Regions from separate parts of the Priestia sp. TSO9 genome, predicted to be linked through region 3. Evidence: riboswitches for the same ligand, from Rfam matches in the RefSeq annotation. Region 3 holds a riboswitch; each other region holds the start of a gene.

Region 1 (10,771 bases), on a different contig from region 3:
CACTATCATAGGTATGTAAGATGGTTAAACAATACGGAAAGATATCTTGGCTTAAGTTCGAAGCTCTCCCCATTTTCTTTTGTCTGGAGAAGCCTCCACCTGTTTGTTTGCTGTAGCCAATGGATAAATGGATCGTTTGAGCCACCACTTGATGCATGCGTAGACGAAAACAAACATCGTCCAATAGCTCCAATAGCAATAATTCCACTTCTTTTCGGCTTGTATAATCTTGAAAGAGAATCTGACTTTTTCCAAAGGAACGAGAGCTAGGAATGTACACATCGGAAATGCGACTAAAATCAATCCCATTCGCATGTTGGTGAAGTTCCTCTCCCATGATGCCAAATTCTTTTTGTAACATCTCTTTCGAAGAAAGAGCGAGTTCTTTTATGGTATAGATGCCTAAACGGTTTAATCGTCTTTCTGTAGCTGACGAGATCCCCCAGAAATCTTTCATTGGATGAATCGACCATAACTTAAAGGGAATATCCTCATATCGCCAATAAGCAACTCCTGTTGGGCTATGCTTTGCTTCATGATCTAAGCTGACTTTAGCTAGTAAGAGATTCGGACCGATTCCTGCGGTAGCTGTCAGTCTTGTTTTGCGATAGATTTCATTAAGTATTCGATGAGCTAGCTCCTCTGGTGTTCGAGCAAATAAATGCAAAGAAGCAGTCGCATCAATAAACAACTCATCAATGCTATACGCATGAAAGTCTTCAGGAGCCACATACTGTAACACCAAACTTGAAATATAGTTGGAAGCTTTGATATATCTCTCCATGGATGGATTCACCACATGGATATCTTTCCTTTTAGGAATGTCGAAAAGGCGACTTCCTGTTTTGATCCCTTCTTTCTTTAATAAAGGTGTGGCAGCTAACACAACTGATCCTGACCTTTTGATATCTCCTACCACCGCAAGCCTTGTTTTCAATGGATCTAACCCCCGTATGACAGAGGAAACTGAGGCAAAAAACGATTTCATGTCGATACAAATAATGATTCTGTTTGGTAGCTGCCCATAATCCATAAAAGAACTCCTCAATTAAAAGAACATTTGTTCTGTATATTATATACGAACAAATGTTCTTTATCCAGTGGAATATCATCCCTTTTCCCGATTATTGCTATCCTATTGGAACTGGAATACAAATTATCTTTTTACTTTTATGCTTTTTCTTTCTTTTTTAATAAGAAAAGAACTTCGAATTACATGATAAAGAGCATTACCAATAACACCAATTAAGGCACTAAACCAAAATAAATTCATTAAATCATCTCTCATTCTTAAATTTTTAGAGGATGCTACAGACGATTTTTTCCTCTATACAAGTAATAGTGAAATGAAATATTAAAAACTAAAAAGATTTTATAAAAAGTTAAATTTTTTTGAAATGAGGATTTTTATATTAAGACACGATATTAAAAAGAAAAGGAAGACTGAAGAGGTAATAACCCTTCAAGCTCATTTGAAAATAAAAACTAATTAGTAATAAAGTTACAATGATAATTAAAAAATTCCATTTAAAGATGTATAATTACTTATAAGATAGATAGCATAGCTAAGGGGATGAAATTACGATGAATTTTAAGAAGCTACATATCAAACATTTTAGAAATTTTAAAGATGTAGAAATTGAATTAGACAATAAAAATGTATTATTCGGAATGAATGACGTTGGAAAAACAAACTTTTTATACGCAGTAAGATATTTACTGGATAGAGAAGTGAGACAACAAAAGTTTGTAATGTCGGATTTTCACAAAAATGATATAACACAAAAAATAGAAATAACACTTGAATTGGATCTGTCAGACTATGAAACTAGTGAAGATACAAAAAAACTTGTGGCCCAAGTCAAAGGAGCGAGAACTTCAGAGTCTTCAGATATTTTTTATATAAAATTGGAATCTGAATTTGATGAAAGGGAAGTATATGGTGAAGCTATTTTAAAATGGGGAGTAGATTTGGAAAATCTTATAGATATTCCAGCCAGAGGAACTTCTTATATATTAGATAATGTTTTCAAAGTAGTTTATATAAATCCACTGATTGACTTAGATCAACTATTTCATAAAAATAAGAAAATAATATTTGATGAATCTCATAGTGATGAAAATGACATAGGCATTATAGGTGAAATTAAAGGGATAACCGATCAATTGAATGATAAGATAGGCACAATGAATATAATAAAGGGATTTCAAGAAGAAATAACGACTGAATATAAATCTTTAAAAAATGAAAACATTTCTATTGAAATTAAATCGGAGATGTCTATTAAAGGATTTTTTTCAGATGTTATTCCTTACATCAAAAAAGATGGTGATGATAACTATTATCCTACATCCGGTGATGGCAGAAGAAAATTACTTTCTTATTCCATCCTTAACTACATAACTAAAAGGAAAAATTCAGATAAAATTATAATCTTTTTAATTGAAGAACCTGAGAATAGTTTGCATAGATCCATGCAAATTGCACTATCAAAGCAATTATTTCAACAACCTACGTATAATTACTTTTTCTTGTCGACCCATTCCCCTGAATTGTTATATGAAATGGATAATACTAGACTAATAAGAGTATTTTCAAAGGACAGAGTGACCTGTTCTTCACATATGTACAAAGTTGATTCTAACTACAAAAATGTTAAAAGGAAACTTAATAAATCCCTATCAGCTGCACTATTTGCAGAGAGAGTTTTATTGATTGAAGGTCCCTCTGAAAAAGTTCTATTTGAAAAAATATTAGAAGAAACCCACCCTGAATATGAATTAGACGGCGGATACTTACTAGAAGTAGATGGAATTAGTTTCTCACAATATACTGAGACTCTGAACAGTTTGGAAATTAAAACCTTAATTAAAACAGATAACGACTTAAAAGCAAAAAGAGGTTCAAGTTCTACTTATGACCTTATTGGATTTAACAGATGTTTGAAGTTACTGGAAAAAGATAGTTTAGCTCCAATAGAAATTACTCTTGCTGATAACATTAGTAAGAAAGATAAAAAGAGAATACTTAATGAAACAAAGTTAGAAATCTATGGAAAATCAAAAGATATTGTAATGGAGTTGGAAGCTAGTAACATATACTTATCTAGAATAGATTTAGAACATGACTTGAACATTGTTATTGCAGAAAAGATGCAATCGGTTTTAGAAACAACTACTCCTATAGATTACTTACAAACAAGTAAGCTTTATAATATGGTCGAATTAACTAATGGTTTAGATGCTCAAGATTGCGAGAAAATTTTTAACAGTGATCAATTTTGTTGCCTAAAGGAGTTGGTCAACCATGACTGATGAAAAAAGTCGAGAGGAAATTATCGAAGATATTGAAAATGTTCTAATCTCAGCTGGTGCAGGATCTGGAAAGACATCTATTTTAGTAAGAAAAATGAATTGGGATTTAACAAATAATACAACTCATTATAAAATTGCTGCAATTACTTTTACTAAGAAGGCGGCTAAGGAAATTAAGGATCGCCTTGGCGGAAAAGCAATAGGAAGTTTTGTTGGTACTAATGATAGTTTTGTAGAACAAGAAATAATTAGACCATTTATAAGAGATGCATTAGGCAGTAGCTATAATGATAATTTTGATGTAGAATATTCAAAAAGTAAATTTGACACAAGTGAAGAAGGATTAAGCATACTAAGGAATCAGAATATTTTAAGTGCGTTTAATGATAATAAAAAAAATTTTAAATTTCAGCTGGCTCTTAGAATCTTAAAAAGCTCTAAGGCAGCAAGACAATATTTATGCGCAAAATTTTTCAAAGTATTTATTGATGAATATCAAGATTGTGATAAGGATATGCATCAATTATTTATGTATCTAAAAGATGAACTAAAAATAAAACTGTTCATTGTTGGAGATCCTAAACAATCTATTTATATTTGGAGGGGAGCAGACCCGGAATATTTCAAAGGTTTGATTATTAATCCAAATGATTTTAATGTTTATTCACTAACTAATAATTTTCGTTGTTGTTCAGACATTCAAAACTATTCTAACTTATTCTACGAAGAAACAAGACACTTATTTTCTGAGAGAGAATGTGTCGAAAATGTCATTGGAATTAGCGATTCGGGGCCTATAAGTGACATTTTAGACAATTTAACTTCTGGCGAAAATTTACTAAATATTGAAGAAGAGCTAGCTATTTTAGTTAGAACAAATAATCAGGCACAAACAATACTAAACGAATTAAATGAACATGGCTATAATTTCACCTATATACCAAGAACCCCCTTAGATAATGGCACGAGAAACGTTGTGTTACTTATAGAACTTGCAAAGTATGCTAAGAACGATCGTTATTCAATATATGATGTTATAAGTGAATTAGCAGGCGAGTACAGTTCAGCCGATGTAAAAGAAATTAATGATATAATAAAAGTCCTTAAAGAGCAGGATATTGAAGAAGAGCAAATAACAAGGGTATTAACAGACTTGTTTTATAAGTTAAATATTCCTATGGATATTAATGAATTACAATCATTTATAGAAGTAATCAGGGTTTCAGACTATGATATTGCATTTGATGGTAGTACTCATAATCATAAAATTATGACGGTGCATTCTTCAAAAGGGCTGGAATTTAAACAAGTTATATTATTCGCTTCCGATTATAAAATCTATTGGAATCGGGATGTAAATGAACACTATGTAGCTACCACAAGAGGAGAAGAAAAAATGATTGTTATATTAGACGACACCAGGTATATAAATCATTTGCAACAACTAAGGAGTTTATGTAATCTAGATTCTATAGAAAAAGTAATAAAGGTAATATAATTTTTAAAAGCTACTTAAAATACTAAGCCCAATAACAATGAACGCCTTTGTTTTTTTAACAAAGGCTTTTTATTCATAATTTATAATTCCCTCTTATTTCATTAAAAACGTTCGTAAAAGTGTATGTATTTTGGAATACGTTCGTAAATTCTTTTTTAATTTAAACGAACGTAAAAATCGATAAATTTTTTATACATACTCAAAGTCCGTAAAGGTATACTTTTACGGACAACATATTCAAATCTATTACAAGATGTTAAAGTAGTTATTATTGCTAACAAAATGAAAAGATTACCAAATGCTTTTCGAAATAGTTAGTAGTAAGAAGTGAGGTGATTAAATGAAGGCTATATATCCAGGAAGCTTTGATCCAATTACAAATGGACATATTGATATTATAAATAGAGCTAGTGAATTTTTTGATGAAATTTTAGTGGCTGGTTTGGTGAATTCTAAGAAACAATATTTATTTTCTACCGAAGAGAGAAGACAGCTAATTGAACAATCATTTAAAGATAATAAAAAAGTCAAAGTTGATACATTTGAAGGATTACTTGTAGATTATATGAAAGAACACAATTATAGAGCGATTATCAAAGGCTTGAGAACCGTGACTGATTATGGATATGAAGCCCAGATGGCGCTAACAAATAAAAATCTATATAAAGAAGCTGAAACATTCTTTATTCACTCAGAAGAAAAATATTCTTTTCTTAGTTCAAGTATGGTAAAGGAAATCTATTCTAATGGGGGAAGGTTAAGCAGTTATATTCCAGAGCACGTTGAAAAAGCACTTTTATTGAAAGTTCCATGTTACCAGGGATAAATAATGTACACGCACATATTATCTTGGAGTAAGGGTGCTTTTCTATGCTTTTATGAACATACTCTATTTATAGAAGTAAATGAAAAGATCCTACATCAAAATAATGTAGGATCTTTTTGTGTTGTCATGCGGATCATCTTTGTTTAGATTATTTAATCCTTACCTAAATCCCATTTAATAATATGACCTGCGTGGGTAAGTCCTCCTCCGAATCCGTAGAGTAAGAGAACGTCTCCATCTTTTAATTTCCCTTCGTTTATCCCTATTTGTAGTGCTAGAGGAATGGAAACGGAAGAAGTGTTTCCCATGTACTCGACACTAGTTAATGTCTTCTCAACTGGAAAATCTGATCTTTCACATATAGACTCAACCATTCGTAAATTGGCACTGTGTGGAACGAACCAATTTACTTCACTCTTTTGTAGATTTGCTTGTTCTAGCAATTCAGCCATACCTAAAGGAATTGTCCGAGATGCCCACTTATATACTTCCCTTCCGTTTTGCACCATCTTGCCACTTGAACTCAAAGGTTGTCCATGCATGGTAGTAGATAAATTGGTGCGGTATACATGTTTACCTCCCTTTCCATTTGTACCAATATGCGTAGCAATAAAACTTGGGCGCTCTGCATCACTTTCGACCAAAACAGCTGCAGCCCCATCCCCAAATAGAACACACGTAGTACGATCCGTGTAATCTGTAACCTTCGATAACGTTTCTGCAGTTACGACTAAAACTTTATGATGAAGTCCAGATGTAATAAAGGCGTTTGCCATGTGTAATCCATATGTAAAGCCCGCACAGGTAGCATTAAAGTCTAGCGCCCCAGTTGTAGGAATATCAAAGTAATCTTGTATTTGGGCTCCCACGCTTGGAAATGCATAGTCGGGTGTTGTAGTGGAGACAACGATACACCCTACATCCTTTAACTCTTTTTGATACTGCTCCACTAAGTTTTCAATTGCTTTAATAGCTAGGTCAGAAGAATATTCATTTTCATCGGCAATTCTTCTTTCCCTCATGCCAGTTCGTTTCACGATCCATTCGTCGTTAGTATCTACAATTCGTTCTAAATCGTCATTTGTAAGTCTTTTTTCTGGTACGTATGTACCTATTGCTGTAATACGTGCAGTTGATTTCATTATATTCACCCTTTTTTATTACTAAGATATATAAATAGATATTAGTATTAGGTACTAATAAAGTCAATGAAATTATATGAAAAAAATGTAAATTTGGTTTATTTAGACCTAATAATAAAAATAAAAACCCTTTAAAACTATTGATTTTAAAGGGTTTTTTCTTATTATAATACCTGTTGTGTAAATTAAATTTGTGTATGATATATAATTAAAAAAGAAAAATTTGGATAAAGGTATTGTTAAAATTACTTTTATTATGTAAAATTTTCTTATAAAACAGACTATGTGTTACTGGCGTAAACATGGAGAACCATGAGGAAGCACATAGATAACGGCCGTACGCCTGGGCAAAGTATTTGAACATGAGTTCAAATACTTTTTTTATTTGGAAAGGAGATTTTCAAGTGAAAGAAATTGGTTTACGATACGGGATGAATCCAAATCAAAGTAAAGCTAACGTTCAGAATGCTGAGAACACGCCTATTAAAATCTTAAATGGAGAAGCGAGTTATATTAACTTTCTAGATGCATTAAACGCTTTTCAACTTGTTCGGGAGCTTCGACAGGCTACTGATCAACCTGCAGCTGCATCTTTTAAACACGTAAGTCCAGCAGGTGCAGCTGTGTACTCTCCACTAAATGAGACACTTACTGAATCCTATTTTGTTGAAGGCCTAGACCTGTCTCCTTTAGCGATTGCTTATGCAAGAGCGCGTGGGACAGATAGGATGTCTTCATTTGGAGATTGTGCTGCTTTTAGTGATGAAGTAGATGTAACTGTAGCTACTCTCCTCAAAACAGAGGTTTCTGATATGATTGTTGCACCAAGCTACACCCAAGAAGCATTAGAGATTTTGAAACAGAAAAAGAAAGGAAAATATCTAATTTTAGAGATTGACCCAAACTATGTGCCTGATCCAATTGAAAAAAGAACGGTATTTGGCATTACTCTAGAACAACAAAGAAATAATATACAGATTGGAAAGGAAGTTTTTAATCATATTGTTACGACTCAATCTGATATTCCTGATAATGCAAAAAGGGACCTTCTTGTCGCTCTTATTACATTAAAATATACACAATCAAACTCTATTTGTTTCGCCTTAGATGGCCAAACAATTGGGATTGGTGCCGGACAGCAGTCCCGTATTCATTGTACGAGGTTGGCAGCTGAAAAAGCTGATAAATGGTGGTTAAGACAACATCCAAGAGCACTTAATATGAAGTTCAGAGAAGGCATTTCTCGTGTAGAAGTGAATAATGCAATTGATGGATGGTTGAATGATGATATTACTGAAGTAGAAAATGAACAATGGAAACAGTGTTTTAAAGAGATCCCTGCTAGGCTAAGTAAAAGTGAAAAACAAGAATGGTTAAAAAGATTAAAAGACGTTTCTTATGCATCTGATGCCTTTTTACCGTTTCGTGATAATATCGATCGTGCGGCTCAGAGTGGTGTTAAATATGTGGTTCAAACAGGCAATTCTTTACGAGATGAACAAGTTACAGAGGCAGCAAATGAATATGGAATGATCATGGCACATTCAGGTATACGTGTATTCCATCATTAAGCTATGAATTAATATATAATCAAACCAAAAGAGCCAAGATCTCATAAAGGGACTGGCTCTTTTATACTGTTTCCGATAAGGCACAATATGTTAACTAATTCTGAATATCGTGTACAAAGTTCTTTAGTTTAAGAAATCCTTTTTATATCGAACAGCAAGATATATACCTGAAGCAATGAATGCAAGGGAATATTTAAATAAGAAGAAAATTTGCCACATATACTCTTTTGGGAAAATGAGGTCGCACAAAATGATTCCACATAACATGATAAGGGCACTTTTTAAATTTATTTGGTTTGTTCTTTCGTCAGATACACTCATACCCAATTTTTTTTGAAATACGTATACCAAAATTATTGCAATTATAAGCGATAAAAACCCAATACCAATAAGCATATTCCAGTTACTATTTGATTGTTCTGTCCAGACTTTCAAAGGATAAAAAATGGCATTTTCTATTTTGTCAGTTATCATTTCAGTCACTTCCTCTCACATAATTAAAAATATCGTTAACATCTACGCCAAAAAAATCAGCTATTCGATAAGCTAAAACGAGAGAAGGAGAATAATTATTTTTCTCCATTACATATATGGTTTGTTTAGATACTCCTACAGCGTCAGCCAATTCTTTTTGAGACATTCTTTTTAAAACTCGGTGCTCATACACTTTATTTTCAACGTAGTCACCATTTTTTTCTTTCAATGTAATCACCTTCCTTTTTTTGACTACAAACAAATAATACAACAAACTTATATAAAGGTAAAGTAAACTTATACAAAAGATAAATATTATTATACATATTAGTATATTAAAAAGGGTTCGATTCATCGCTAAGAATCGAACCCTTTTTCTATTTCATTCAAAAATATGGATTATTTCTTACTTTCTATAAGAAATATTATGTTAACTAAATCTATGTGCGATATACATAGAAACTTAGATGTTTTGTAAAAGATATTTGACATAATGAAAATATTACCATATACTATAAATGTAAAAAGTCTTTTACATTTTAGAGGTAGGTTGATAAGTATGGATAATCGGATCAAAGAACTTAGGAAATTTAAAAAGCTCTCTCAAGAGGATTTAGCTAAAGCTTGTGAAGTATCTAGGCAAACAATTAATGCTATCGAGAATAACAAATATGATCCAAGCTTAGCTTTAGCATTTCAGCTAGCAGAAAACTTAGAAGTAAGTGTGGATGAATTATTTTTATATCAAAGTGGGAGGAATTCGTAATGAAGAATGTGCAAAGAAATTATATTTTGGGTATTGTGGTTTTGCTAAGCTTCGCTTTTTTTCTAATCACGATGTATATTGCAGATTTTAAAAATGGATATAGTATAGGAGTAACTGGTGTTATAGGAATAGTTGTAGTTTTAACCAGCATATTTCAATTTGCTACTTGGGGATTCGATAGAAAAGTTCAAAAAGATGAAATGGGTAAGAAGGTTGCTACTATAAGCGCCAAAACAAGTTATCATATCTTAACAATCTCTCTCTTTGTTTTATGGGTAGCAGATCGCATTATTTTTGTCAGAAGAAATGATTTCGGCAATATATCTTTATTTGCAGCTATATGTCTGTCATTAGTTATCTTTCCGATTGTTCAATTCTTTTCAGCAAGACGATATAAGTAAAGGTTGAAAAGGCTAGAAACATTACATTTCTAGCCTTTTTAGTTCCTGTAATTGGTTTTATGTTAACTAACAATTAATTAAGTCTCTTTATGTTAAACTGTACATAGAAACATGTATGAGTTTGGAGGCAAGGTTATGAAACGTGCAATAGGTGTATTTCTTATTGCTCAAGCTTTATTAACGTACTTAACTATTAATACAATTTATACTCCTAGTACGACTACCATAGTAGATCGAAACACGGGAGTTACGACAGTTTCATATAGTTACCCTTGGGTGTATTGGTTAAGTTTTATCGGTTTGGGTATTGTGCTTATATTGGGAACATATTTAGTTTTTGCTAAGGTAAAGAAGCAGATCTTTAATTAAAGGTCTGCTTCTTTTATCTACCGATAAAGAGGTATTATGTTAACTAGCTTTGTGTATCGTATTCATTTATTTCTCCCTCTTTATAATGTGTTAAAATGTAATTATAAGGAATAAGAGGTGAATATAGTTATGTTTACAGCTTTAGTAGTAACAGCTTCTATTTTAGTTTTAGCTTGGATCGTTGGACAAAGAGAGCAACGCCAATAATTTTATATGTTATCCGTACGAAGAATTGAGATGATTATAAATGAATAAGAGAAATATGTTAGTCAAATCAATGTTTTTGTTAAGTTTAATTTCTGTAATAGTCTTTAGCTTTATTTTAAAGCAGGGGTTAACTGCATTACTTGTATCTGCTATTTTCATTGCATTAGCAGGAATTTTTATGAAAACTAAACCTACAAATAAA
Region 2 (10,771 bases), on a different contig from region 3:
AGTGGTGATTGACCTTTCGGATATGGACGGGTTTCCCGATGGAATGACAATTGATGAACATGATCGATTATGGGTAGCACTTTGGGGAGGTTCGAAAGTCATTTGTGTAGATCCAGATAAAGGAGAAATTATAGAATCTATTCATCTTCCTGTTTCCAATGTAACCTGCTGTACATTTGGAGGAGACGATTTACAAACCTTATTTATCACCACAGCTAAGGAAGAAGAAAAATACGAAGAAGCTGCCGGCTCTCTTTTTTCATGCCGAGTAGGAGTGAAAGGCGTCCCTGCTTATACTTACGTATATTAGATAAGCGCTTGTGAAAATGTAATGATTCCTAAGCCTAGTAACGAGAGATGTTACATGCAGCTTCTACAATTCCTTTACATTGTGTTCACTTCTTTACATTTTATTCTTTATGTGGAAGAGGAATAAAATATGGGGACAACGAATTTCCATAAAGAAGCCTTTTAAAGAATATGAACACTTCTATTGGGTAATAATGGGAAAAGGTACAAAAGGAGGAATTGTTTTGGAACAAACATTGTATGAAAAAGTGGGCGGACAAGAAGCGATTGAAAAAGTAGTTGATTATTTTTATTCTGAACTCGTATTAAAAGACGAAACGGTCAGTCACTTTTTCGAGCATACGGACATGGATAAACAGCGTCGGCATCAAGCTAAGTTTATAAGTTTTGCCTTAGGTGGCCCGAATCAATATTCAGGAAAGTCGATGGCCAAAGCACATGCAAATATGAATATTCAACCCGAACATTTTAATGCAATTGCTAAGCATCTTCACGATGCACTTGCTCACTTTAATGTTGAAGAGCCGGATATTGACCAAGCATTAAATAAAGTTGAATCCTTAAGAAATGATATTCAATATAAATAAATTATAAAAAAGAAGGTTACTGTGACCTTCTTTTTTTGTGCTCAAAGCTGTGATGTATGAAGGAAACATGGAAAAGACATCGTAATATGATAAAAATGCAATAGGTAAAAATATTTATCGAAAGTCTGGGAGTGGGAGTATGTCAGCAATTAATGGGAAGCAATACGTAGAGAGAATTAATCAATTAAAAGCAAATGTATGGATTGATGGCAAGCTCGTAACAGGCAATATATCAGAACATCCGGCTTTTAAAGGAGCCATTAACAGTCAAGCTAAGCTTTATGATCTTCAGCATGATAAAAAAATTAAAGATATCATGACATATCAATCTCCGTCTTCTAAAGAATTTGTTGGTACATCTTATTTACAGCCTAAAACAAAAGAAGAGTTAAAAAAAAGACGAGAGATGACCCAGCAATGGGCGCAATTAACCCATGGTATGATGGGAAGAAGTCCAGATTATATGAATACCGTATTAATGGCTTTTGCATCCTCTGCAGAACTCCTGAGAGGAACGGAAAACTGCTTTCCTGAAAACATCCTTTCTTATTATGAATATGTGAGAGAGCAAGATTTATCGCTCACTCATACATTCATCGATCCTCAAGTCAATCGAATCCAATTTTATTACGAGCAAAACGACGAACCGATAGCTGCAAAAATAGTTGATAAAAACAATGAGGGAATCGTTATCCAAGGCGCGAAACTGCTTGCTACACAGGGCGGAATGACAGATGAGCTGCTCGTACTGTCTTCAGCGGGCATTCAAGGAAAAGAAAAAGGGTTTGCTTTTTCAATTCCAAGTAATACAAAAGGAATTAAATTTATTTGTAGAGAATCATTTGCAGGAAAAGAGTCGACGTTTGATTATCCATTAAGTTCTAGATTCGAAGAAATGGATACAATTGTTGTCTTTGACCATGTATTAGTACCGTGGAATCGCGTGTTCTTCTATGAAAATGTAGACGTATCAAATACATTCCTTGCTTCTAGTTCTTTCTCAGCTTTTGCTCTGCATCAAGTAACTTCAAGGAGAATTGTCAAAACAGAATTTGTATTAGGAATTGTACAATCTCTGATTGAAACCATTAACATTACAGACTATCCGCATGTACGAGAAAAAGCAACAGAGCTTATTATTGCGTTAGAAACGATGAAAGCTCTCGTGATGAAAGCAGAAGAAGAAGCGGAGATTGATCCATGGGGATACATGCGTCCGAATGAAACTACACTTCGTATTGCCGCAAATATATTTTCAAAAACATATCCTACCTTTACAGAAATTATCCAGCTTTTAGGTGCAAGCGGACTAATGGCAATACCAACAGAAAATACGTGCCGCTCATTGGTTAAAGAAGATATTACGCGTTATTTGCAAGCTAAATCGAGAGGAGCAGAAGATCGAATTAAGCTTTTTCGACTAGCGTGGGATTTAACGATGAGTCCGTTTGGCACAAGAGAAACGCTGTATGAACGTTTTTTCTTTGGTGAGCCTGTACAGTTAACTAGTTATCTGTACTTATCTTACGATAAAGAGGGCTATGTACAGCGAGTAACCGATTTTTTGAAAAGTTAATGGAGAAAAATGATCTCCGCTGGGTATGATAGTTTCGTTACAAAAACAGCGGAGATGCTTATTGAATAAATTTGAAAAATCTGCAATAATTTTCAGAGAATCATTTCTGTGAAAATACTAAGGAATACTATAAAGATAGGATGTTACAATGAAGCAATTAATCTATTTTGGTTTAGAACAAGCAAAATCCTGTGTTTTTCCTGTTATTATTTTTCTTACATTGGCTCTGACAAAAATAATTGAAGTACCGTTTATTTCTAGATATGACCTTATTTTATTAGTCTGTCTAGGAACTCAAGTTTTAATGGTGATGTTTAAACGCGAAACGCTTGATGAAGTAAAAGTCATCGCAGTATTTCATTTAATTGGACTAGCGTTAGAACTCTACAAAGTTCATATGGGCTCATGGAGCTATCCGGAAAAAGCTTTCACTAAAGTCTGGGGAGTTCCGCTGTACAGCGGATTTATGTATGCTAGTGTAGCCAGCTACATGTGCCAAGTGTGGAGAAGGCTTGAATTAAAGCTTACGAATTGGCCTTCTACGTGGATTGTCAGTATACTAAGTATGGCTATTTACCTTAATTTTTTCACGCATCATTTTATTTACGACTTCCGCTGGTTTTTAAAACTTTTTACTTTACTTATTTTTTATCGAGCTTTTGTGTATTTTACGGTTAACAAACGTACATATCGCATGCCTTTAGTATTGTCTTTTGTACTGATAGGCTTTTTCATTTGGATCGCTGAAAATATCGCAACATTTTTCGGAGCATGGCAGTATCCAGATCAACAGCAGCAGTGGACAATGGTTCATATAAGTAAAATTAGCTCTTGGCTTCTTCTTGTGATTGTTAGTTTCTTGATTGTTGCTTTACTAAAGCATTTAAAAGAAAATCAGAGCCAATTTAAACAAAGGAAGAAATCAAAAGAAACAAACGAAATATATGAAAGATAGAAACATAACTATGTACACGCTGTTAATATAAGGTACAGAAGCTTTGGAGGCTTATATGCAGGAATATATTTTTTATTTTCCCTATTTTAAATCAGCGGGGAAGACCGTAGCAGTTACAAATGAAAATGGAGAAAATGTCGGACAGCTTAAGAGAATGCATAAAAATATGTGGACTAAAAGTATTGATTTTTTAACTCGTGATGGACTTCCAGTTTTAGATTCTATTTCTTGGTTTCCTATCTTTTCCTGCGGCTTAAAGGTACATTTACAAGTTCAATGGGAAGGAAGAACGGTGTTTATTGATCACATAAAAAAACACCGGTGGGTGATAAAAGAAAGTGGAAAAACAGTGGGGTATCTATTAGGGAAAGGAATAATCAAAAACGAAGGAGCACAAGAAATTAGATGGGGAAATAACGTCTACATGTTAAACAGTCATGAAGCCGTAGAGGAAGCGTGTATTTTTAATGGAAAAAGAGAAAAAGTCGCAGAATTTAAATCAGAGCTTTTTCATTTTAAAGAAGGCAAACACTCAATAAGAGTAACAGAAGAACTGCCCGTACTCATTTTTATCGCTTCTTACTATATAACTAATTTTATTATGCCATACATATAATCAGGCGCAGAATGATTCTGCGCCTGATTTTTATATCATAATTTTACAAATATCATTTGTGAATTCAACTGGATCACTAATAGATAAGCCTTCAATTAAAAGAGCTTGGTTATATAATAAATTTGTATAAAGGTCTAATTTCCCTTTATCATTTTCAAATGCATCTTTTAAAGAAGCGAATACATCATGATTTACGTTAATTTCTAACACTTTTTCTGCTTTTACATGCTGGTTATCAGGCATAGCACTTAAAATTTTCTCCATTTCAATCGTTACTTCACCATCAGCTGATAAGCAAACGGGGTGTGTTTTTAAACGTTTAGACGCGCGCACATCTCCTACTTTTCCCGCCAAAGCTTTTTTCATATAGTCAAATAGCTCTTTATTTTCTCTTTCCTCAGACTCATTGAGCTGTTCTTCTTCTGCTTCAATCCCTAAGTCACTGCTTGAAACAGATTTAAATTCTTTTTCTTCGTACGTCATTAACATTTTAATTGCAAATTCATCGATATCTTCTGTGAAATACAGAATTTCGTACCCTTTATCTGTAACCAATTCTGCTTGAGGAAGCTTTTCAATTCGGTCATACGATTCGCCTGATGCATAATAGATATACTTTTGATCCTCAGGCATGCGCGATACATACTCATCTAGTGTTACGAGCTTTTTCTCTGTAGAAGAATAGAATAAAAGCAGGTCTTTTAATACGTCTTTGTTGCTGCCAAAGTCACTGTAAACGCCGTACTTCAACTGGCGGCCAAATGATTCATAAAACTTCTCGTACTTTTCACGTTCGTTTTTAAGCAAACTTTTTAATTCATTTTTGATTTTCTTGCCGATGTTTTTGGCAATCAGCTGAAGCTGGCGATCTTGCTGTAAGATTTCACGCGAAATATTAAGAGATAAATCTTCAGAATCTACCATACCTTTCACGAAGCTAAAGTAGTCTGGAAGAAGATCTGCGCATTTATTCATAATTAATACGCCGTTTGAATACAGTTCAAGTCCTTTTTCAAATTCTTTTGAGTAGTAATCAAACGGACTATTTTCTGGAATAAATAAAATAGCATTGTAGCGAATCGTTCCATCCACATTAATGTGAAGGTGAGTGAGCGGTTTATCAAACCCGTAGCGCTTTTCTGAATAAAACTGCTCATAGTCTTCTGAAGTCAATTCATTTTTGTTTTTCTTCCAGATCGGTACCATACTGTTGATAACTTGCTCTTCTGTATAATCTTCTAGCTCGTTATCAGAACCTTCTTTAGGACGTTTTTCCGTTATGTCCATTTTAATCGGGTAGCGGATAAAGTCTGAATATTTTTTAATGATCTCTTTTAAACGATACTCTTCTAGATACTCATCATATGTTTCATCTTCTGTATTTTCTTTGATTTTTAAAATGATTTGAGTTCCAACCGTTTCTTTTTCGCAAGGTTCGATTGTATAACCATCAGCACCAGTAGATTCCCATTTATAGGCTTCATTGCTGCCTAACGCTTTACTAATCACCGTTACGACATCTGCCACCATAAACGCTGCGTAAAACCCAACGCCGAATTGGCCAATAATCGTGTGTCCGTCCTTTGTTTCATTTTCATTTTTAAACGCAAGGGAACCGCTTCGCGCAATTGTGCCCAAGCTGCTTTCAAGCTCTTCTTGCGTCATGCCAATCCCAGTATCCGTAATGGTTAAGGTACGGTTAGTTTTATGTGGTGTTACTTTTATGTAATAGCTTTCTTTGTTAAAACGCAAGGAGTCGTCTGTTAAGGCTTTGTAATAAATTTTATCGATTGCATCGCTTGAATTTGATAGAAGTTCTCTCAAAAATACTTCTTTTTGAGAATAGATGGAATTAATCATCATCTCTAATAATCGCTTTGATTCGGCTTTGAATTCTTTTTTTGACATAAGAAGTTCTCCTTTCCAAATAGGGCTTATAAAATAATTAGCACTTGAGTGGATAGAGTGCTAATCACTCTTTTTATTTAACATGTATTAGGATATTTGTCAATATATTAGGAGATTCACTAAAGAGATTAAAAATTAGACTGAAAAAAGCAAACTTTTAAAAAAAGGTTGAACGTTCTGAAAGAGTTTGCTAGAATATACTTAATTTCAAAGACTATATGTGACTGGCGAAACGCGGATAACCGTGAGGAAGCATATAGTGACGTAGCCGTTCGCCTGGGCAGAGGTAAGGGATTAATACATATCTCTTACCTCTTTCTGTTTAGGGGGAGAGGATATAGAAGTTATCAGACATGTAGGCTAAAAAACCAGACTTTTAAAAAAATTAAAAATGAAGTTCCTTTATCCAAAGGTAAAAACATGTAAAATTACGATGATAATCAGAGGAGAGTACAAAATGAGCACATTAACATTAGAAAAAGTACAAACAATCAAAACATTAAACAACATTGCACAAAAAGGTCTAAATGTTTTTAATCAAGAAGGTTATCAAATTGACAACGACAGCGAAAATCCAGATGCGATTGTCGTGCGTAGCTTTAACATGCACAGCATGGCATTTGACCAAAATTTAAAAGCCATTGCACGAGCTGGAGCAGGAGTTAATAATATACCGGTGGACGCTTGCACGGAGCAAGGTATCGTTGTATTTAATACGCCAGGAGCTAATGCAAACGCAGTAAAAGAAATGGTTTTAACTACAATTATGGCTTCTTCTCGTAACTTATTTGCTGGAGTTGAATGGACAAAAGGATTAGACGGCCAAGGTGATCAAATTCCTAAGTTAGTTGAAGCAGGTAAAAAACAGTTTGTTGGAAAAGAAATCAAAGGTAAAACATTAGGCGTTATTGGTTTAGGTGCAATTGGTGCTCTTGTAGCAAACGACGCGCTTGATTTAGATATGGACGTAATTGGTTTTGATCCATTCATTTCTGTTAATACAGCTTGGAATTTGTCTCGCAACGTACAGCGTGCAATGTCTCTAGAAGAACTATTTGCAGCATCTGACTATATTACGGTTCACGTTCCATTAACGGACGACACAAAAGGTGTTTTCAATAAAGAAACGTTTAGCATCATGAAACCTGATGTTCATATTTTGAACTTCTCACGCGGTGAGCTTGTAAACGAAGAAGATATGAAAGCTGCTCTTGAAAGTGGAAAAGTTGGACGATACATTACAGATTTCCCAAATCAAAATGTCTTGAACATGAAAAATGTTGTACCAATTCCTCATTTAGGGGCATCAACTCAAGAATCAGAAGAAAACTGTGCGGTAATGGCAGCACGTCAAGTGAAAAATTTCTTAGAAACTGGAAACGTTAAAAACTCAGTGAACTTCCCGAATGCATCTCTTCCTTACACTGGGAAAAAACGCGTAGCTGCTTTCCATCACAACGTTCCGAATATGGTAGGACAACTTACGCAAGTATTCTCAAACTACAATTTAAACATCGCAGATATGGTGAACAGAAGCCGCGGTGAATATGCGTATACAATGATCGATATTGACAATCAAGTAAGTGACGAGATTGTGCCTGAGCTAGAAGAAAAAATTGGTCAAATTGAAGGAATTATTACAAGTCGTATTATCTAATTCGGTTACCCTCATATTTTAGTGTTGCAGCCCTAACTTAGAAAAGTTAGGGCTGTTTTTACATAGTGTTTATCTTCATATCATTTCCTTCATTCCCATAGCATATAGAAATACCTTTAAAGAGGTGAGCGTTTTGTCAGGAGAACTGATAGGAATTTTGATAGGGTCACTCATCGCGCTGGCAGGAACATTCATTACGTCTGTCGTAGCCGTAGTGATGTCGAAAGAGCAATACAAGCAAGAGCTTCGGAAAGCATTTATCCAAAAGAAAGTTGATGCTTATACCCATGTGTGTCAAGTTATTCTAGCTATAAAAAACGATTTACTTACAAAAACTGTTTCTTCAGCCGGATTAAACTGGACGGCTCAATCTATTAACAAACTAGCAGATGTGTGTATTACGGAAGGACTATGGATCGATGAAGAAGACAGTAAAAAGCTGGAGGTTCTGCAGAAGCAGCTTTCAAAGTTTGTATTTGATGAAATAGAACTGTCTAGACATGATATCCTCACAACTTGTTACGAGATTATTGAATATTGCGAAAAAAAGGTAAGACTTCTTCATTTTATGACTACAAAAGAATAGGTGATTACTACTTTAAGAAGTGATAGTAGACGTATTAAAAAAGCATCGGAATATAAAGTCAAAAAACAATCCGTTTATACACCAGCAGTCAACGAGGGCATTAGTAAGGAAAAGATGAAGGGGAAATTTTATTTTATAAAAGCAAAAAAGATAGGCTCAGTACCGGGTCTATCTTTTTGCGTTTATATAAAGATTAAATATATTATGCACGTGTCCAAGCATTTATAGAAAAACCTCATAAAATATAGTATAGAAAGGAGATGATTGTATGTCGAATTACGAGTCGAGCAAACCTTATATTAAAGCTGTTAATATACCTAATCCTTTATATCAATCTTTAAAAGGAGACTATTTTGTTGGACAAACTGAGCCTATTCGTTTTGGTGGAAATAGAAATGCTTGGGGCGGGTTAGTTAACCCTTCTGGCTCCGGAGTAGATTTATTTGTGAATGCTTTTACTATTACTAACTATTCCAACGAATCTTTTACTGCTGAAATTTGGTTTAACTCTATCCCGCCTGGAAAAGGAACAACTTCAGACAATGTGAGTCCAGCAAATACTACAATACGTTCAAAGCCAAAAGGGAAAATTAAATTTGCAGAAATGGTAAAAGGCTTTCCTACTAAAGGGGTAAACGTATTTAACCGTGTTGTTCCGCCGAAAAGTACATTAGTAAGTGATGAAGACGGCAAATTTATCTTTCCAAACAACGGTTCATACGTTATTTTCTTAGTTTCTCCGGGAAACAAAGAAATTGAAGCTGAAATTGCATATGGATGGTTCGAGAAAAAACGTAAGAAGGACTGTTAACTGAATAGGCCTTAACGATTGTATAAGCAGTGTATGAGCTATTTAATATTTCATACAGTTCTTAACAAACAGTAAGTGTTTATGAAAAGAACTTTGCAGCAACATACAAAGTTCTTTTTTTATAGCATGCGTTTTTTCGTTTAATTGTGGATATAACTAAAGAAAAACAAAGCAAGCAAAAGGATAATTCCAACTACACAAGCCATTTGAATGGTATTTAAGGATGTTGATAACTAAGGGATTAAAGCGATAATACATAAAATTAAGCTACCTAGTACAATAGCAAAACGAATGCCACATACAGCTGATATACTAATCACTTCTTTGTAGAATTAAGTAACTTTTTTGTCCAGGGTATAAGCTTGCTTAACATCTCACGTTAATGACTACATTCACATTATCTTAAGTTTCAATTCATACTGGCTTCATATAAATTAATCATACTGAATGTATTAATAAAAAGTATGAGGCGGAACAATGTTAAACAAGCTTTTTAAACCATTTACAACAGAAACCGAGATATCTAAAGATAAAGAAGTAGATCTCCACGAAGAGAACGATTTTAACGAAGTTTGTGATGATTATTTCATTATAGATGAGTATTAGAAACCCTATAAAACGCTGCAAAATTTAAAGAATTGATTGAGTATATCTGTATAACCAGTAATTGTACAAGGGTCGTAAAGGTATACTTTTACGGCCGATTAATATTGATGAATTGCTTTTTACATGAAACAATGCGAAAAAAATGGGCATCCTAGAAGCAAAAGGAGGGGATAGAATGAGCAAAGAACCAAACGATGAAACAAGTGAAGGGCTGAATCAGCTTTTTGAAATCATCAATGCAAAAGGCGACGAGGGCGAACTTAGAGAAATTGTCAGCAGGAGCAGTGAAAAAAATAATCATAAAAATCATGAGGATCAATCGTAAAAAGAAAATAAAAAAACTCTTCATGGAAATCATGAAGAGGTCAGATGAAATAGTATTGCAACCATTCCATCCTGCAGAGTTTTAAAGTGTTTTAAACTCTTGATACGACTGGTTTTATGGAACTGATGGGATTCGAACCCACGACCCCTTGTCTGCCAGACAAGTATTCTCCCACTGAACTACAGTCCCGATTATGTAGAGCCTTTATTGCGTGTTGACTCTACTATATTTTAATACGTATGGCGCGCGTTCGCAATAGTTATTTTCAGTGTTTTCTAATTTCTTTATATGAATATTAACTTCTAAAAAAATCATTTACTTCTTGTTTGTACGTATAAAAAAAACTTGGAATTTGGTTTGGTTCCAATCCTTTTGCAGCGTATTTGCTGATGGATTCGTAGTACCATTTCTGCTTTTCGAATCCTCTTTTAAAGCTATTCCAAATCGTATCTCCTTGCTGATCGTAGCTTTCTTTTAAAGACCGTAAATTGTCTAATTTATCTGCTACAATTAAAGATTTCACTTCAAGAGAACCAGTTTTCACGATTTGAATTGTATGCTGTTTACGTTCTTCCCAGCTTTTTGATTTGTCTTCTGTATGAGCTTCAACAATACCCGCTACTTCTAAACCAAATCTTTGTATAATTTCTTCGAGTGTTACACTTGTATCTTCTACAGCATCATGCAGATAAGCTGCTGCAATTACTTCTTCACTAAAACCTGCTTTTTCTAAAATATTACCTACGTTAATAGGATGAACAATATAAGGTATATCGGACAGCTTGCGCATTTGGCCGCTATGAGCGTGTTCTGCATATCTACGTGCTTCTTTTAT
Region 3 (10,771 bases):
CGTTGAAATTTGTAAAAATAGTCTGACCCGTAGTGTGGCATATTATGGTATCAAATGCTATTTTTGGGGTCTGAAGTATATGAATAAAAGGTGCGCTTTTTATTCATCGATTTAGTTGGTCCTTCTAATAAAAAGCCTAATAAATCAAGGATGTATAAAAAGCTGCATAACTCATAATTGAGACCTCTTTCGAACCCTTACTCCCAGAAGGGTTCCTTTTTATGATGTATTCCGGAAGAGTGTTTATGTAAACTAGCTTTGTATATCGTATTCATTTATTTCGCCCTCTTTATAATGTGTTAAAATGTAATTATAAGGAATAAGAGGTGAATATAGTTATGCTTACAGCTTTTGTAGTAACAGCTTCTATTTTAGTATTAGCTTGGATCGTTGGACAAAGAGAGAAACGCCACTAATTTTATATGTTATCCGTACGCAGAATTGAGATGATTATAAATGGATAAGAGAAATATGTTAGTTAAATCAATGTTTTTGTTAAGCTTACTTTCTGTAATGGTCTTTAGCTTTATTTTAAAGCAGGGAGTAACTGCATTACTTGTATCTGCTATTTTCATTGGATTAGCAGGGATTTTTATGAAAACTAAACCTACAAATAAAGACAGCAGCTAATTCTATATTGGCTGCTGTCTTTATTTGTTTCCTAGAATTCGTTTTATGAAAACTAGAGGTATGAAAAAGTTTAAACAAAACTTAAAAATAAAAGAAATTACCTTTTGGAAGAGGAGGGCGCTTTCTTGCTCATCGAATAAGGATCCTAGATAGATGTCTCAACGTTAACACCTCTCTTTTGTTAGTGTCCAATACAAAAATGGTTACAGTATTAATTGTTTACAATTGGAAAATAAAACATAATTTATTCTAATTACTAAAAATAACAATGTTATAATAAATTGGGTTTGAAAATAATTAACAACTAAGAGGTGATAAACATGATATTTCTTACTCTGTTTTTATTATTAATTATTGTAGGGTATCCAGTATGGGACTATTTTTATTTAAAGAAAATAAAAAGTAACCAACTAAACAAGTGGCGAATGTACGGAGAAATTGTTATTACCCAATGGATATTGGTCATCATATTTTTAGTCTATTGGCTTTTGACTAAACACGCGTTTAACAACTTATTTTTTATTAAAAAACCTTTATTTTCTTTAGATAAAGATTTTTTACTGTCTGCGGGAGTGGGGGCAGGAATTAGTATTGCAATAATTGTTTTTATGATTTCTTTTTCCAAGAAGGCTAGAGAGAAAATTTCCGAAGGATTAAGTGATGAGAGTATTCAATTCTTGTTGCCATCAAACTTCAAGGAAAGGCTGTTTTTCCTTTTGATAGCAGTTACAGCAGGAATTTGCGAGGAGATTATTTTTCGTGGTGCAATGTTTCATTATTTCGACCACTTACCTTTTGATTTATCTATCGTTGCGATTGGAATTATTTCAAGTCTGTTATTTGGAATTGTTCATCTGTACCAAGGCTGGAAAGGAGTGCTATTCACTTCCTATTTAGGTGGTATTATGTTTTTTCTTTTTGTGGGGACAGGCTCTTTATGGGTTCCTATCGGACTACATTTCATTATTGATTCGAAGTTTGTCTTTTTGCCTAACAAAAAGAGCCCTTCAAGTATAATTAAAGAAAATTAAAATCATTATTGTCGAGAAATACTCGAATAAATTATAAATACCTCCTAAAAGGCAAATTACGTTAACTACAAATCAAGCTCAATAGAATTCTAGTTATAGTGGATTAAAGGAAAGAGTATTAATTAGTATTACTTCAATGCAAAATTTAAGATAAATATTGACATCAAGGGTTGGGATAACATGCTACTACAAGAGAAAAAATTATACAGAATTGAATTTATAAAGCCTTGTCGGATATATGAGAGTAATTCACTAATGAGATTTAGAAACTCTAGTATTTTAGATATAAACAATCTAAAATCAGATCAATATGGAATTATTCCTAAAGGGGTTAAAGGATGGGTCTTAAAAAAGTGGGGTAAATTGTATTTCTCTCCTGATGACTATCAGGAAGACTTAAAATTCTTTACACCCTCCGAACAACCTCATATTCTTATCTCCTTAAAAAGAATAGAAAACCATTATAAAAGGATAATCTCATAGATAAATTTTGTTAATAACTAATAGAAAGAAAAGGAGCATCAATAAGTAATCAGGTGCTCCTTTTGTGCTGAGAAGAGTGTTTATGTAAACTAGCAATGTATATGGTATACAGTTATTAATCCCGATAAAGGTATAATTAAAGAGTAACACTTTTCTTATAAGGAGGGATGGCTTAATGATTGATAATAGATTATCTAAGATTAAGAATCATGAAGTAGATGCTGCTTTGAGTGAACTTACTGACACAGACATTTTGTTGAATTTCCAACAAGCAATTACGAGCTTATACCCTCATCTAATTCCCATACATGCTCATGCTTATGATGCTTGGGACGATATTGTCATTCCATTATTTTATGAAATGGTTTATAAGACGTTTACTTATAAATACGGTATTGAGATTGAGCCAAATGAAACACACGCTTATATGTTTAGCTTAAGGTGTTATGAAGGTATCCATCATATTGAATGCTTTCCAAAAATGGCATCCTTTAAAGGCATACTGAATAACGATTATTTTGAGGTGAACGATGAGGAACTAAAAGGAAGAAGGCTTGTTTTCAAGTCTTTTGGAGATAGTGTTCACTATTTAACAACTGGTTTGGATACTGAAAGTACTGATGCTGTTAATTTTGAACTAGTTGAGGTAGACGTTATATGTTCTCAATCAAACAGGACCACGGATATTGATGGATGTACTACATTTTTTATTCATAAAGACGATGTAGAATTTATGTTTATTGCTGAGACTTTTAATCAAGATTTATAAAAATAAAGAGGAGCTTTAGCTCCTCTTTTCACTTCCTAGAATGTGGATTATGTTAACAATAATGTCGTATACAATAGGTTTTCAAAGATGCATTTGTATAAATAATGAAAATATGTAACTTTTATGGAATTCATTCGTATATATTATCAGGAGGGGATAATATGAATACATCGAGTATTAATTGGGCAGATATATCTTTCCAAATTTTTTGGTTAATTTTATTAGTTTCTATGGGCTTGTTTGTCTGGAAAGTTATTAATGTTAGAAAACAAAATAAGCGTTTTAATAAAAACTGATAAGATCTTTGTACATAGGAATGTGATTTTAAGAGAATGGTGGTACATCTAGATGGCTTGTTGCAATCATTGTAAACACAAATGGAATGCCAAGAGCGTATGGTTACTGGGTTTTTCTAAGAATGGTAAGAAGTGTCCTAAATGTAATAAAAGACAATTTGTTTCTTTTAAAGGTGCTAGTCCTTTAATAGGACTAGGCTATTTAAGTGGAGTAGTTGCTATACTCTTTATTGTTTTTTTTCCGTTTCTTGTAAAACTAACAGATAAAGAAGAAACAACATGGTAGTAAGTTAAAAATAAAAAACGTATCTTTAAGCCTTTAGAAATAAGTATCTAAAGGCTTTTTATTATTGGTTTCCGATAAGGCACATTATGTTAATTAAACGAAGAGGCTTAGAAAAAATCTGAGTCTTTTTTTATTGTTTGCAAATTAACCATTGACTTAGAGCTAACTCTAAGTTGTAACATCTAAATAAAGGAGGAAATAGAATTGTATAGTATATCTGAAGTTGCTACGAAAACAGGTTTTACAGCTCATACGCTACGTTATTATGAAAAGATTGGGTTATTGTCTTCACCATTAAGAAAAGGTGGAAAAAGAAGATATACGGAAGGTGAAATTCGTCTACTCAAATTTATGAAAATATTAAAACAAACAGGAATGTCTCTAGAGGATATTCAAGAATTTTTAAAGGATGGATGTCTCCTAGAAAATATTGGTTCTTCTGCCATTCAATTAAAAAAAATTCAAACGAGGGCAGATATTTTAAACAAACATTTACTTCTTCTAGAAAAACAAAAACAAGAGATTGAAACAGTTATGAACGTAACAAAAGAGAAATTAGGGACGTATGAAACAATGATTGGAGACTTGAAAAATGAAAAGTAGAATATACCTTATGTTGATAGGTTTCGCTATATTTACAGGTGCTACATTCAACCTGGCTAAGTATGCTGTTCAGTATTTCTCCCCTGCAAGTGCTGCGGCATGGCGATTTGGCATTGCTGCACTCGTTATGGTTCTTATATTAGGATTACAGAAACAAATAAAGTCAAAAACTATTAAGGTTCATTGGAAAATGTATATCTTACTTGGCATCATAGGGATTTTTGGGTTCAATGCTTTTTTCTTTTTAGGAATGCAATATACGTCTCCTTTAAACGGGGCTCTCATCATGGGAACTAACCCTTTGGTAACTGCAATTTTTGCTTATTTTATTTTAAAGAATTCTATTACAAAACAACAGATGGTAGGTATCTCTTTTGCTTTAGTAGGTGTTATTCTTGTCCTTACGCAAGGTTCGTTAGAAATTATTCAAACATTATCCATTTCTAAAGGTGATTTACTTATCTTAGCAGGGAATCTATGTTGGGCTTTATATGGTGTATTAGGAAGAAAATATTTGAATGGTAGTTCTTCGATGGAGACCACTACTTATACAATGATTGTTGGTTCTCTTTGTCTTTTAATCTTAGGAGCTTTTTCACCAAGCCCTCAGCCCTTGTCTCACGTTACGTGGTCAGCTTGGGGAGCTATTCTCTTTATGGCTCTATTTACAAGTGTATTAGGCTATTTGTGGTGGAATAAAGGAATGGCTACGATTGGTGCAAGTAATACGTCTTTATTTTTTAATTTAGTTCCAGTCGTCACCATGATGCTTTCTATTTTAACGGGTGCCCTTATTACATTACCTCAAGTGATAGGTACGTGTTTAGTTATTGTAGGTGTTTTAACAGCTTCTGGCTTTTTACGCTTACGAAAAAAACAAAAGATTTCAGCCTCAGTATAAGAATAAATTGGTAAAGTCTATATAGAAAATATATAGACTTTATTACTACCGGTAATACCTGTTGTGTAAATTAGATTTGTATATGATATATAATTAAAAAAGAAAAATTTGGATAAAGGTATTGTTAAAATTATTTTTATTATGTAAAATTTTCTTATAAAACAGACTATGTGTTACTGGCGTAAACATGGAGGACCATGAGGAAGCACATAGATAACGGCCGTACGCCTGGGCAAAGTATTTGAACATGAGTTCAAATACTTTTTTTATTTAGAAAGGAGATTTTTAAGTGAAAGAAATTTGTTTACGATATGGGATGAATCCAAATCAAAGTAAAGCTAACGTTCAGAATGCTGAGAACACGCCTATTAAAATCTTAAATGGAGAGGCGAGTTATATTAACTTCCTAGATGCATTAAATGCTTTTCAACTGGTCCGAGAGCTTCGACAGGCGACTGGTCAACCTGCAGCTGCATCTTTTAAACACGTAAGTCCAGCAGGTGCAGCTGTGTACTCTCCACTAAATGAGACACTTACTGGATCCTATTTTGTTGAAGGCCTAGGCCTGTCTCCTTTAGCGATTGCTTATGCAAGAGCGCGTGGGACAGATAGGATGTCATCGTTTGGAGATTGTGCTGCTTTTAGTGATGAAGTGGATATAACTGTAGCTACTCTCCTCAAAACAGAGGTTTCTGATATGATTGTTGCACCAAGCTACACTCAAGAAGCATTAGAGGCTTTGAAACAGAAAAAGAAAGGAAAATATCTAATTTTAGAGATTGATTCAAACTATGTGCCTGACCCAATTGAAAAAAGAATGGTATTTGGAATTACTCTAGAACAACAAAGAAATGATGTACAGATTGGGAAAGAAGTTTTTAATCGTATTGTTACTACTCAATGTAATATTCCTAAAAATGCAAAGAGAGATCTTCTTGTTGCTCTTATTACATTAAAATATACACAATCAAACTCCATTTGTTTCGCATTAGATGGCCAAACAATTGGAATTGGTGCTGGACAGCAGTCCCGTATTCATTGTACGAGGTTGGCTGCTGAAAAAGCTGATAAATGGTGGCTAAGACAACATCCAAGGGCCCTTAACATGAAGTTCAGAGAAGGCATTTCTCGTGTAGAAGTGAATAATGCAATTGATGGATGGCTTAATGATGATATTACTGAGGTAGAAAATGAGCACTGGAAACAATGTTTTGAGGAGGTCCCTGCTAGGCTAAGTAAGAGTGAAAAACGAGAATGGCTAAAAAGGTTAAAAGGCGTTTCCTATGCATCCGACGCTTTTTTACCTTTCCGTGATAATATCGATCGTGCGGCTCAAAGTGGCGTTAAATATGTGGTTCAAACAGGTAATTCTTTACGAGATGAACAAGTTACACAGGCAGCAAATGAATACGGGATGATCATGGCACATTCAGGTATACGTGTATTCCATCATTGAGCTATGAATTAAATATAATTAGTCCAAAAGAGCCAAGACTTATAAAGGGACTGGCTCTTTTAAACTGTTTTCGATACATATGATTATGGTAACTACCTTTTATATCATATACATATAATTATCTTTCTTATGAAACGAGGTTATTATGAGTGTCTTTAATTTAATTCAGCTAATTTTTTCAAACGTTCTTTGTCTCTAATAATGTAGCCTCGTGACTGCTTTTCAATAGTATTTGATTTACATAGTTGGGCTAGTACATGGAGTAGATGGCGATATGATACACCCAGGTATTCGCATACTTCAGTATGTTTTTCTTTATAAAAGTTATCATCAGCCGACAACATTATAAAAGCAGCAAGACGGTTCTCAAGTGGATAGGCCTGATTTTGTGTATACTTTGCTGAAATTCTAGTTGCTTTCTCGCTTAAAAAACTGCATAAATATCTGAGAAATATAACATCTGTTAAGAGCTTATTTTTACAGGTATCAATAGGAATAGCCAAACAAATGGTTTTTGTGATAGTTTGTATGGCTTTAGCATATCGTTGTGAATTTAATAGTTCCACTTCCCCCATAAATGTTGGAGCTTGTAAAAAATTAATCAAGGACACTTTCCCATTTTCGTGTGTAACATAGAGTTTTGCCTTACCTTCAACAAGATAATAAATATATTGAGGATAGGATCCTTCCTTATAAATAAATTCACCACGTTCAAATTCGCAGACCTGAATAAATGGAGTAATTGGAAAGGAAAAAAGTGATTGAATAGAGTATTTCTCGACATAGTAACTTTGCATAGGGTCGTTTAAAAATTTCATTTTTTCTCCTACTATTATAAAAATATGAGATATCTCACATTATTTTATGTTTTTACATGCTATGATGCAATCAAAGTTGATAGATCAATAGGGAGATGTTTCATAAAGATGATCAAACAAGATGAATATTGGAATGAAGTAGCTAATAAAAAAGAATTTACTACGCCTTTTCAACCTGAATTATTCCTAACACATGTTAATCACAATGCTGTCATATTAGATTATGGTTGTGGGTATGGACGGACTTTATTGGAATTAAGAAGCTACGATTATAACAATTTACATGGTGTAGACTTTTCAGAAGAAATGATTAAAAGAGCTAAGTTTCATAACTCAGAAATCGATTTTCAAGTTATTCAAAGTGGGAAGCTTCCTTTTCCTAATGATTCTTTGGATGCTGTCTTACTTTTTGCAGTTTTAACATGTGTTCATAAAAATGAGGAACAAAACGCTATTTTAAATGAGATTAAACGGGTACTAAAGCCAGGAGGTATTATTTACATCAACGATTTTCTACTAAATAGCGATGAAAGAAATAAATTACGTTATGAAAAGGGACTCACTAAGTATCATACATATGGGGTTTTTGAGTTACCAGATGGGGCTATTTTACGTCATCATAGCGAAGAACGCGTGAAAGAATGGATAGATCAATTTGAAACCTTAGCATATAAGAAATTAGAATATACAACTATGAATAGAAATCGTTCAAATGGTTTAGTGTATATGGGGAAATTAAATTGAATTTATTACAAAGAAAATATAAAGGGAGAATTGTAATGGTAGAGAAATTAGAGCTAGAAAAGATTAATCTTCAAGAAATTACAAAAGATATTAAAGATCAACACGTGAATTTTCCTGTATCGAATATTAATAATCACTGCCTTCGTATAGCTGTATTTTCAGGCGAATACAAATGGCACTATCATTCTAATTCGGATGAGCTTTTTATGGTTTTAGAGGGAGAACTTTTAATTGATTTTAAAGGTAAGGATACTGCTGTTTTAAAACCTAATGATACGTTACTTATACCAGCTGGAACCGTACATAGAACCAGAGCGAAGCAAAGAACAGTAAACCTTTGTTTTGAAGATATAAATGCTGATACGATAATTATTGATGAGTAAATAAAATAACATAACCACTGTAAAAGCCATTTAAGATAGGTCTTAAATGGCTTTTACGTATATACAGATAAATCCCGATAAAAACATTATGGTAACTACATTTATATACTATGTACATTTCAAAGAAAGCTAGATTTTGCAGGATCAAGCTATATAATATGAGATTTTAATTTGATATAATATTATTTTGAATTTTTTACCACAAAACTCAATAGGGGGATACAATTAAATGAGTGAAAAAACAGCTTTGTTGCTTATCGATGTTCAAAACATCATGTTTTCTTATGAAGGTGGATCTTTATGTAATGAACAACAAGTACTTAAAAATATTACTTCTCTAAGGGAAAAAGCACACAAATCTAATGTGCCAATTATCTATATACAGCATACAGACCCCAGTTCGGATAGTATGCTTAGTGAAGGAAAAGTCACATGGGAAATCCATCAGGATGTCGGCCCCATACCAACGGATATAGTTATTCAAAAATCTTCTTGGGACGCATTTTATCAAACAACTTTATACAAAAAACTTCAGGAACTTGAAATCGGAAAATTAGTCATTGCAGGTATGCAAACTGAATTTTGTTTGGATACTACTTGTAGGAGAGCATATAGCTTAGGGTATAAAGAGAATATCTTAGTAAAAGATGCCCATAGCACATTTGATACGGCTGTGCTTTCAGCTTCTAAAATAGTAGAACATCATAATAATATGCTAGGTGGCAGATTCGTTACATTAAAAGAAGTAAACGAAATTATATTTTAAGCTAACAAAAAAACAGGATTAGATAGTGTCTAATCCTGTTTTTTTGTTAGCTTTGTGCTTTTGTGATATATGTTTTAACTGAAGGAGGTTGATATGTATTGAATTGATCTAATAAACCTTGTGGTTCTGTATCTACAAGAGCCATAGAACGATATTTTTCCTGTAGAAATTGTTCTTCTGTCATGTGATTAAATAAAGAAATAAGTGGTGTGTAATAATCATTAATATTTAATAATCCGCAAGGCTTCTGATGTAACCCTAACTGAGCCCATGTGAAAATCTCAAAGAATTCCTCTAGTGTACCTGGACCACCTGGTAATGTAATGAATCCATCTACAAGTTCAGCCATCTTGGCTTTTCTCTCGTGCATAGATTTAACAACGATAAGCTCTGACAGGTTTTTATGAGAAATTTCTCTTTCTTCAAGGAAAGTAGGCATGACGCCAATGACATGTCCGCCAGCTTCCAACACGGCATCAGCCACAGCACCCATTACTCCAACACTTGCTCCACCATATACGAGCGAAATATTACGTTTAGCAAGTTCTTTTCCCAGGTCCTTTGCACCTTGAATATAAAGGTCAGATGCTCCATTACTTGATCCACAAAATACAGCTATTCTTTTCATAAAGATCCCCTCCTATGTAATCACCGTTATTGATTATACATAATAATGGATGATTTGGTAAACTTAGTTGAAGTTAAAAAAGGAAGGTGGAACCATTTAATGAACGTAACAGAATTTCAACAATGGGTAAAGGACTACTACAAAATGAGAGGTTGGTCAGATTTAGATATCTTTATTCGAATTGGTTTTCTTGCCGAGGAAACAGGTGAAGTAGCACGAGCTATTAGGGCTTTAGAAATCGGAAGGGATCGACCAGATGAAGTAACTGGAACTTTGGAAGAAAATAAGAAAGAATTAACGGAAGAACTAGGAGATGTGTTAGGTAACTTGATTGTTATTGCTAACAAATATGATATTTCTTTAGAAGAAATATTCAGTTCGCATAAAGAGAAGCTTGCAGAGCGTTATTCTACTAAATGATATAGATGTGACAAAAGAAGGGAAAGTGAAGTCGTTTTATGAAAATTCATGATTTCATTTATGGATCTTTTCACTTAGAACCAGTCCTAGCAGAATTAATACATACTGAGCCCCTTCAGAGGCTGAAAAAGATTCACCAAGGTGGCGCAAGTTATTTAGTGAATCCAAAGTGGAATGTAACACGATTTGAACACTCTGTAGGTGTCATGCTATTGATTAGAAGGTTAGGTGGATCTATAGAAGAACAAATAGCTGGCTTATTACATGACGTTTCTCATACAGCTTTTTCTCATGTCATAGATTTTGTTTTAAATAATCCAGAACAGGATTTTCACGATCAAATATTTGACAAAATAATTCAATCATCAGAAATCCCTTCTGTTTTACAAAAGCATGGATTTAATATTTTGTCTATATTGCCTATTGAGAAATGGTCCTTATTAGAACAACCTCTTCCTTTGCTGTGTGCAGACCGCATCGATTATACGCTTCGTGATTTATCTACCTATAATATGATTTCTTCAGACAATGCTTGTAAATTTGTAGATGAATTAAGA

Evidence for each region. Region 3 has a riboswitch for ZMP and ZTP ahead of LJC66_RS07860 (phosphoribosylaminoimidazolecarboxamide formyltransferase). Riboswitches for the same ligand answer to the same signal wherever they lie in the genome.
Region 1: it holds a riboswitch for ZMP and ZTP, as region 3 does, so the genes downstream of both, LJC66_RS14560 (phosphoribosylaminoimidazolecarboxamide formyltransferase) here and LJC66_RS07860 (phosphoribosylaminoimidazolecarboxamide formyltransferase) in region 3, are expected to answer to the same signal.
Region 2: it holds a riboswitch for ZMP and ZTP, as region 3 does, so the genes downstream of both, LJC66_RS12215 (phosphoglycerate dehydrogenase) here and LJC66_RS07860 (phosphoribosylaminoimidazolecarboxamide formyltransferase) in region 3, are expected to answer to the same signal.

Annotation. Positions count from the first base shown of each region.
Region 1 is NZ_JAJEKD010000014.1:44,887-55,657, reverse strand. Features, by position in the region: gene LJC66_RS14585 (Y-family DNA polymerase) at 1-1,033, opposite strand, end outside; gene LJC66_RS14580 (ATP-dependent nuclease) at 1,585-3,315, shown strand; gene LJC66_RS14575 (UvrD-helicase domain-containing protein) at 3,308-4,813, shown strand; gene coaD (pantetheine-phosphate adenylyltransferase) at 5,154-5,639, shown strand; gene LJC66_RS14565 (ketoacyl-ACP synthase III) at 5,792-6,781, opposite strand; ZMP/ZTP riboswitch at 7,059-7,137, shown strand; gene LJC66_RS14560 (phosphoribosylaminoimidazolecarboxamide formyltransferase) at 7,186-8,352, shown strand; gene LJC66_RS14555 (DUF2178 domain-containing protein) at 8,476-8,826, opposite strand; gene LJC66_RS14550 (helix-turn-helix transcriptional regulator) at 8,828-9,055, opposite strand; gene LJC66_RS14545 (helix-turn-helix transcriptional regulator) at 9,386-9,592, shown strand; gene LJC66_RS14540 (hypothetical protein) at 9,592-9,993, shown strand; gene LJC66_RS14535 (hypothetical protein) at 10,129-10,362, shown strand.
Region 2 is NZ_JAJEKD010000013.1:790,013-800,783, forward strand. Features, by position in the region: gene LJC66_RS12185 (SMP-30/gluconolactonase/LRE family protein) at 1-310, shown strand, start outside; gene LJC66_RS12190 (group I truncated hemoglobin) at 534-896, shown strand; gene hpaB (4-hydroxyphenylacetate 3-monooxygenase, oxygenase component) at 1,036-2,472, shown strand; gene LJC66_RS12200 (DUF817 domain-containing protein) at 2,621-3,427, shown strand; gene LJC66_RS12205 (tubby C-terminal domain-like protein) at 3,483-4,043, shown strand; gene htpG (molecular chaperone HtpG) at 4,074-5,951, opposite strand; ZMP/ZTP riboswitch at 6,162-6,240, shown strand; gene LJC66_RS12215 (phosphoglycerate dehydrogenase) at 6,409-7,608, shown strand; gene LJC66_RS12220 (hypothetical protein) at 7,733-8,194, shown strand; gene LJC66_RS12225 (DUF6143 family protein) at 8,463-9,005, shown strand; gene LJC66_RS12230 (hypothetical protein) at 9,787-9,936, shown strand; tRNA gene LJC66_RS12235 (tRNA-Ala) at 10,054-10,125, opposite strand; gene LJC66_RS12240 (HD domain-containing protein) at 10,232-10,771, opposite strand, start outside.
Region 3 is NZ_JAJEKD010000010.1:61,205-71,975, forward strand. Features, by position in the region: gene LJC66_RS07835 (hypothetical protein) at 472-630, shown strand; gene LJC66_RS07840 (CPBP family intramembrane glutamic endopeptidase) at 1,056-1,661, shown strand; gene LJC66_RS07845 (hypothetical protein) at 2,320-2,913, shown strand; gene LJC66_RS27690 (hypothetical protein) at 3,075-3,209, shown strand; gene LJC66_RS07850 (MerR family transcriptional regulator) at 3,694-4,098, shown strand; gene LJC66_RS07855 (DMT family transporter) at 4,088-4,999, shown strand; ZMP/ZTP riboswitch at 5,162-5,240, shown strand; gene LJC66_RS07860 (phosphoribosylaminoimidazolecarboxamide formyltransferase) at 5,289-6,455, shown strand; gene yeiL (transcriptional regulator YeiL) at 6,611-7,273, opposite strand; gene LJC66_RS07870 (class I SAM-dependent methyltransferase) at 7,382-8,017, shown strand; gene LJC66_RS07875 (cupin domain-containing protein) at 8,053-8,400, shown strand; gene LJC66_RS07880 (cysteine hydrolase family protein) at 8,630-9,166, shown strand; gene LJC66_RS07885 (LOG family protein) at 9,213-9,794, opposite strand; gene LJC66_RS07890 (MazG nucleotide pyrophosphohydrolase domain-containing protein) at 9,894-10,214, shown strand; gene LJC66_RS07895 (HD domain-containing protein) at 10,253-10,771, shown strand, end outside.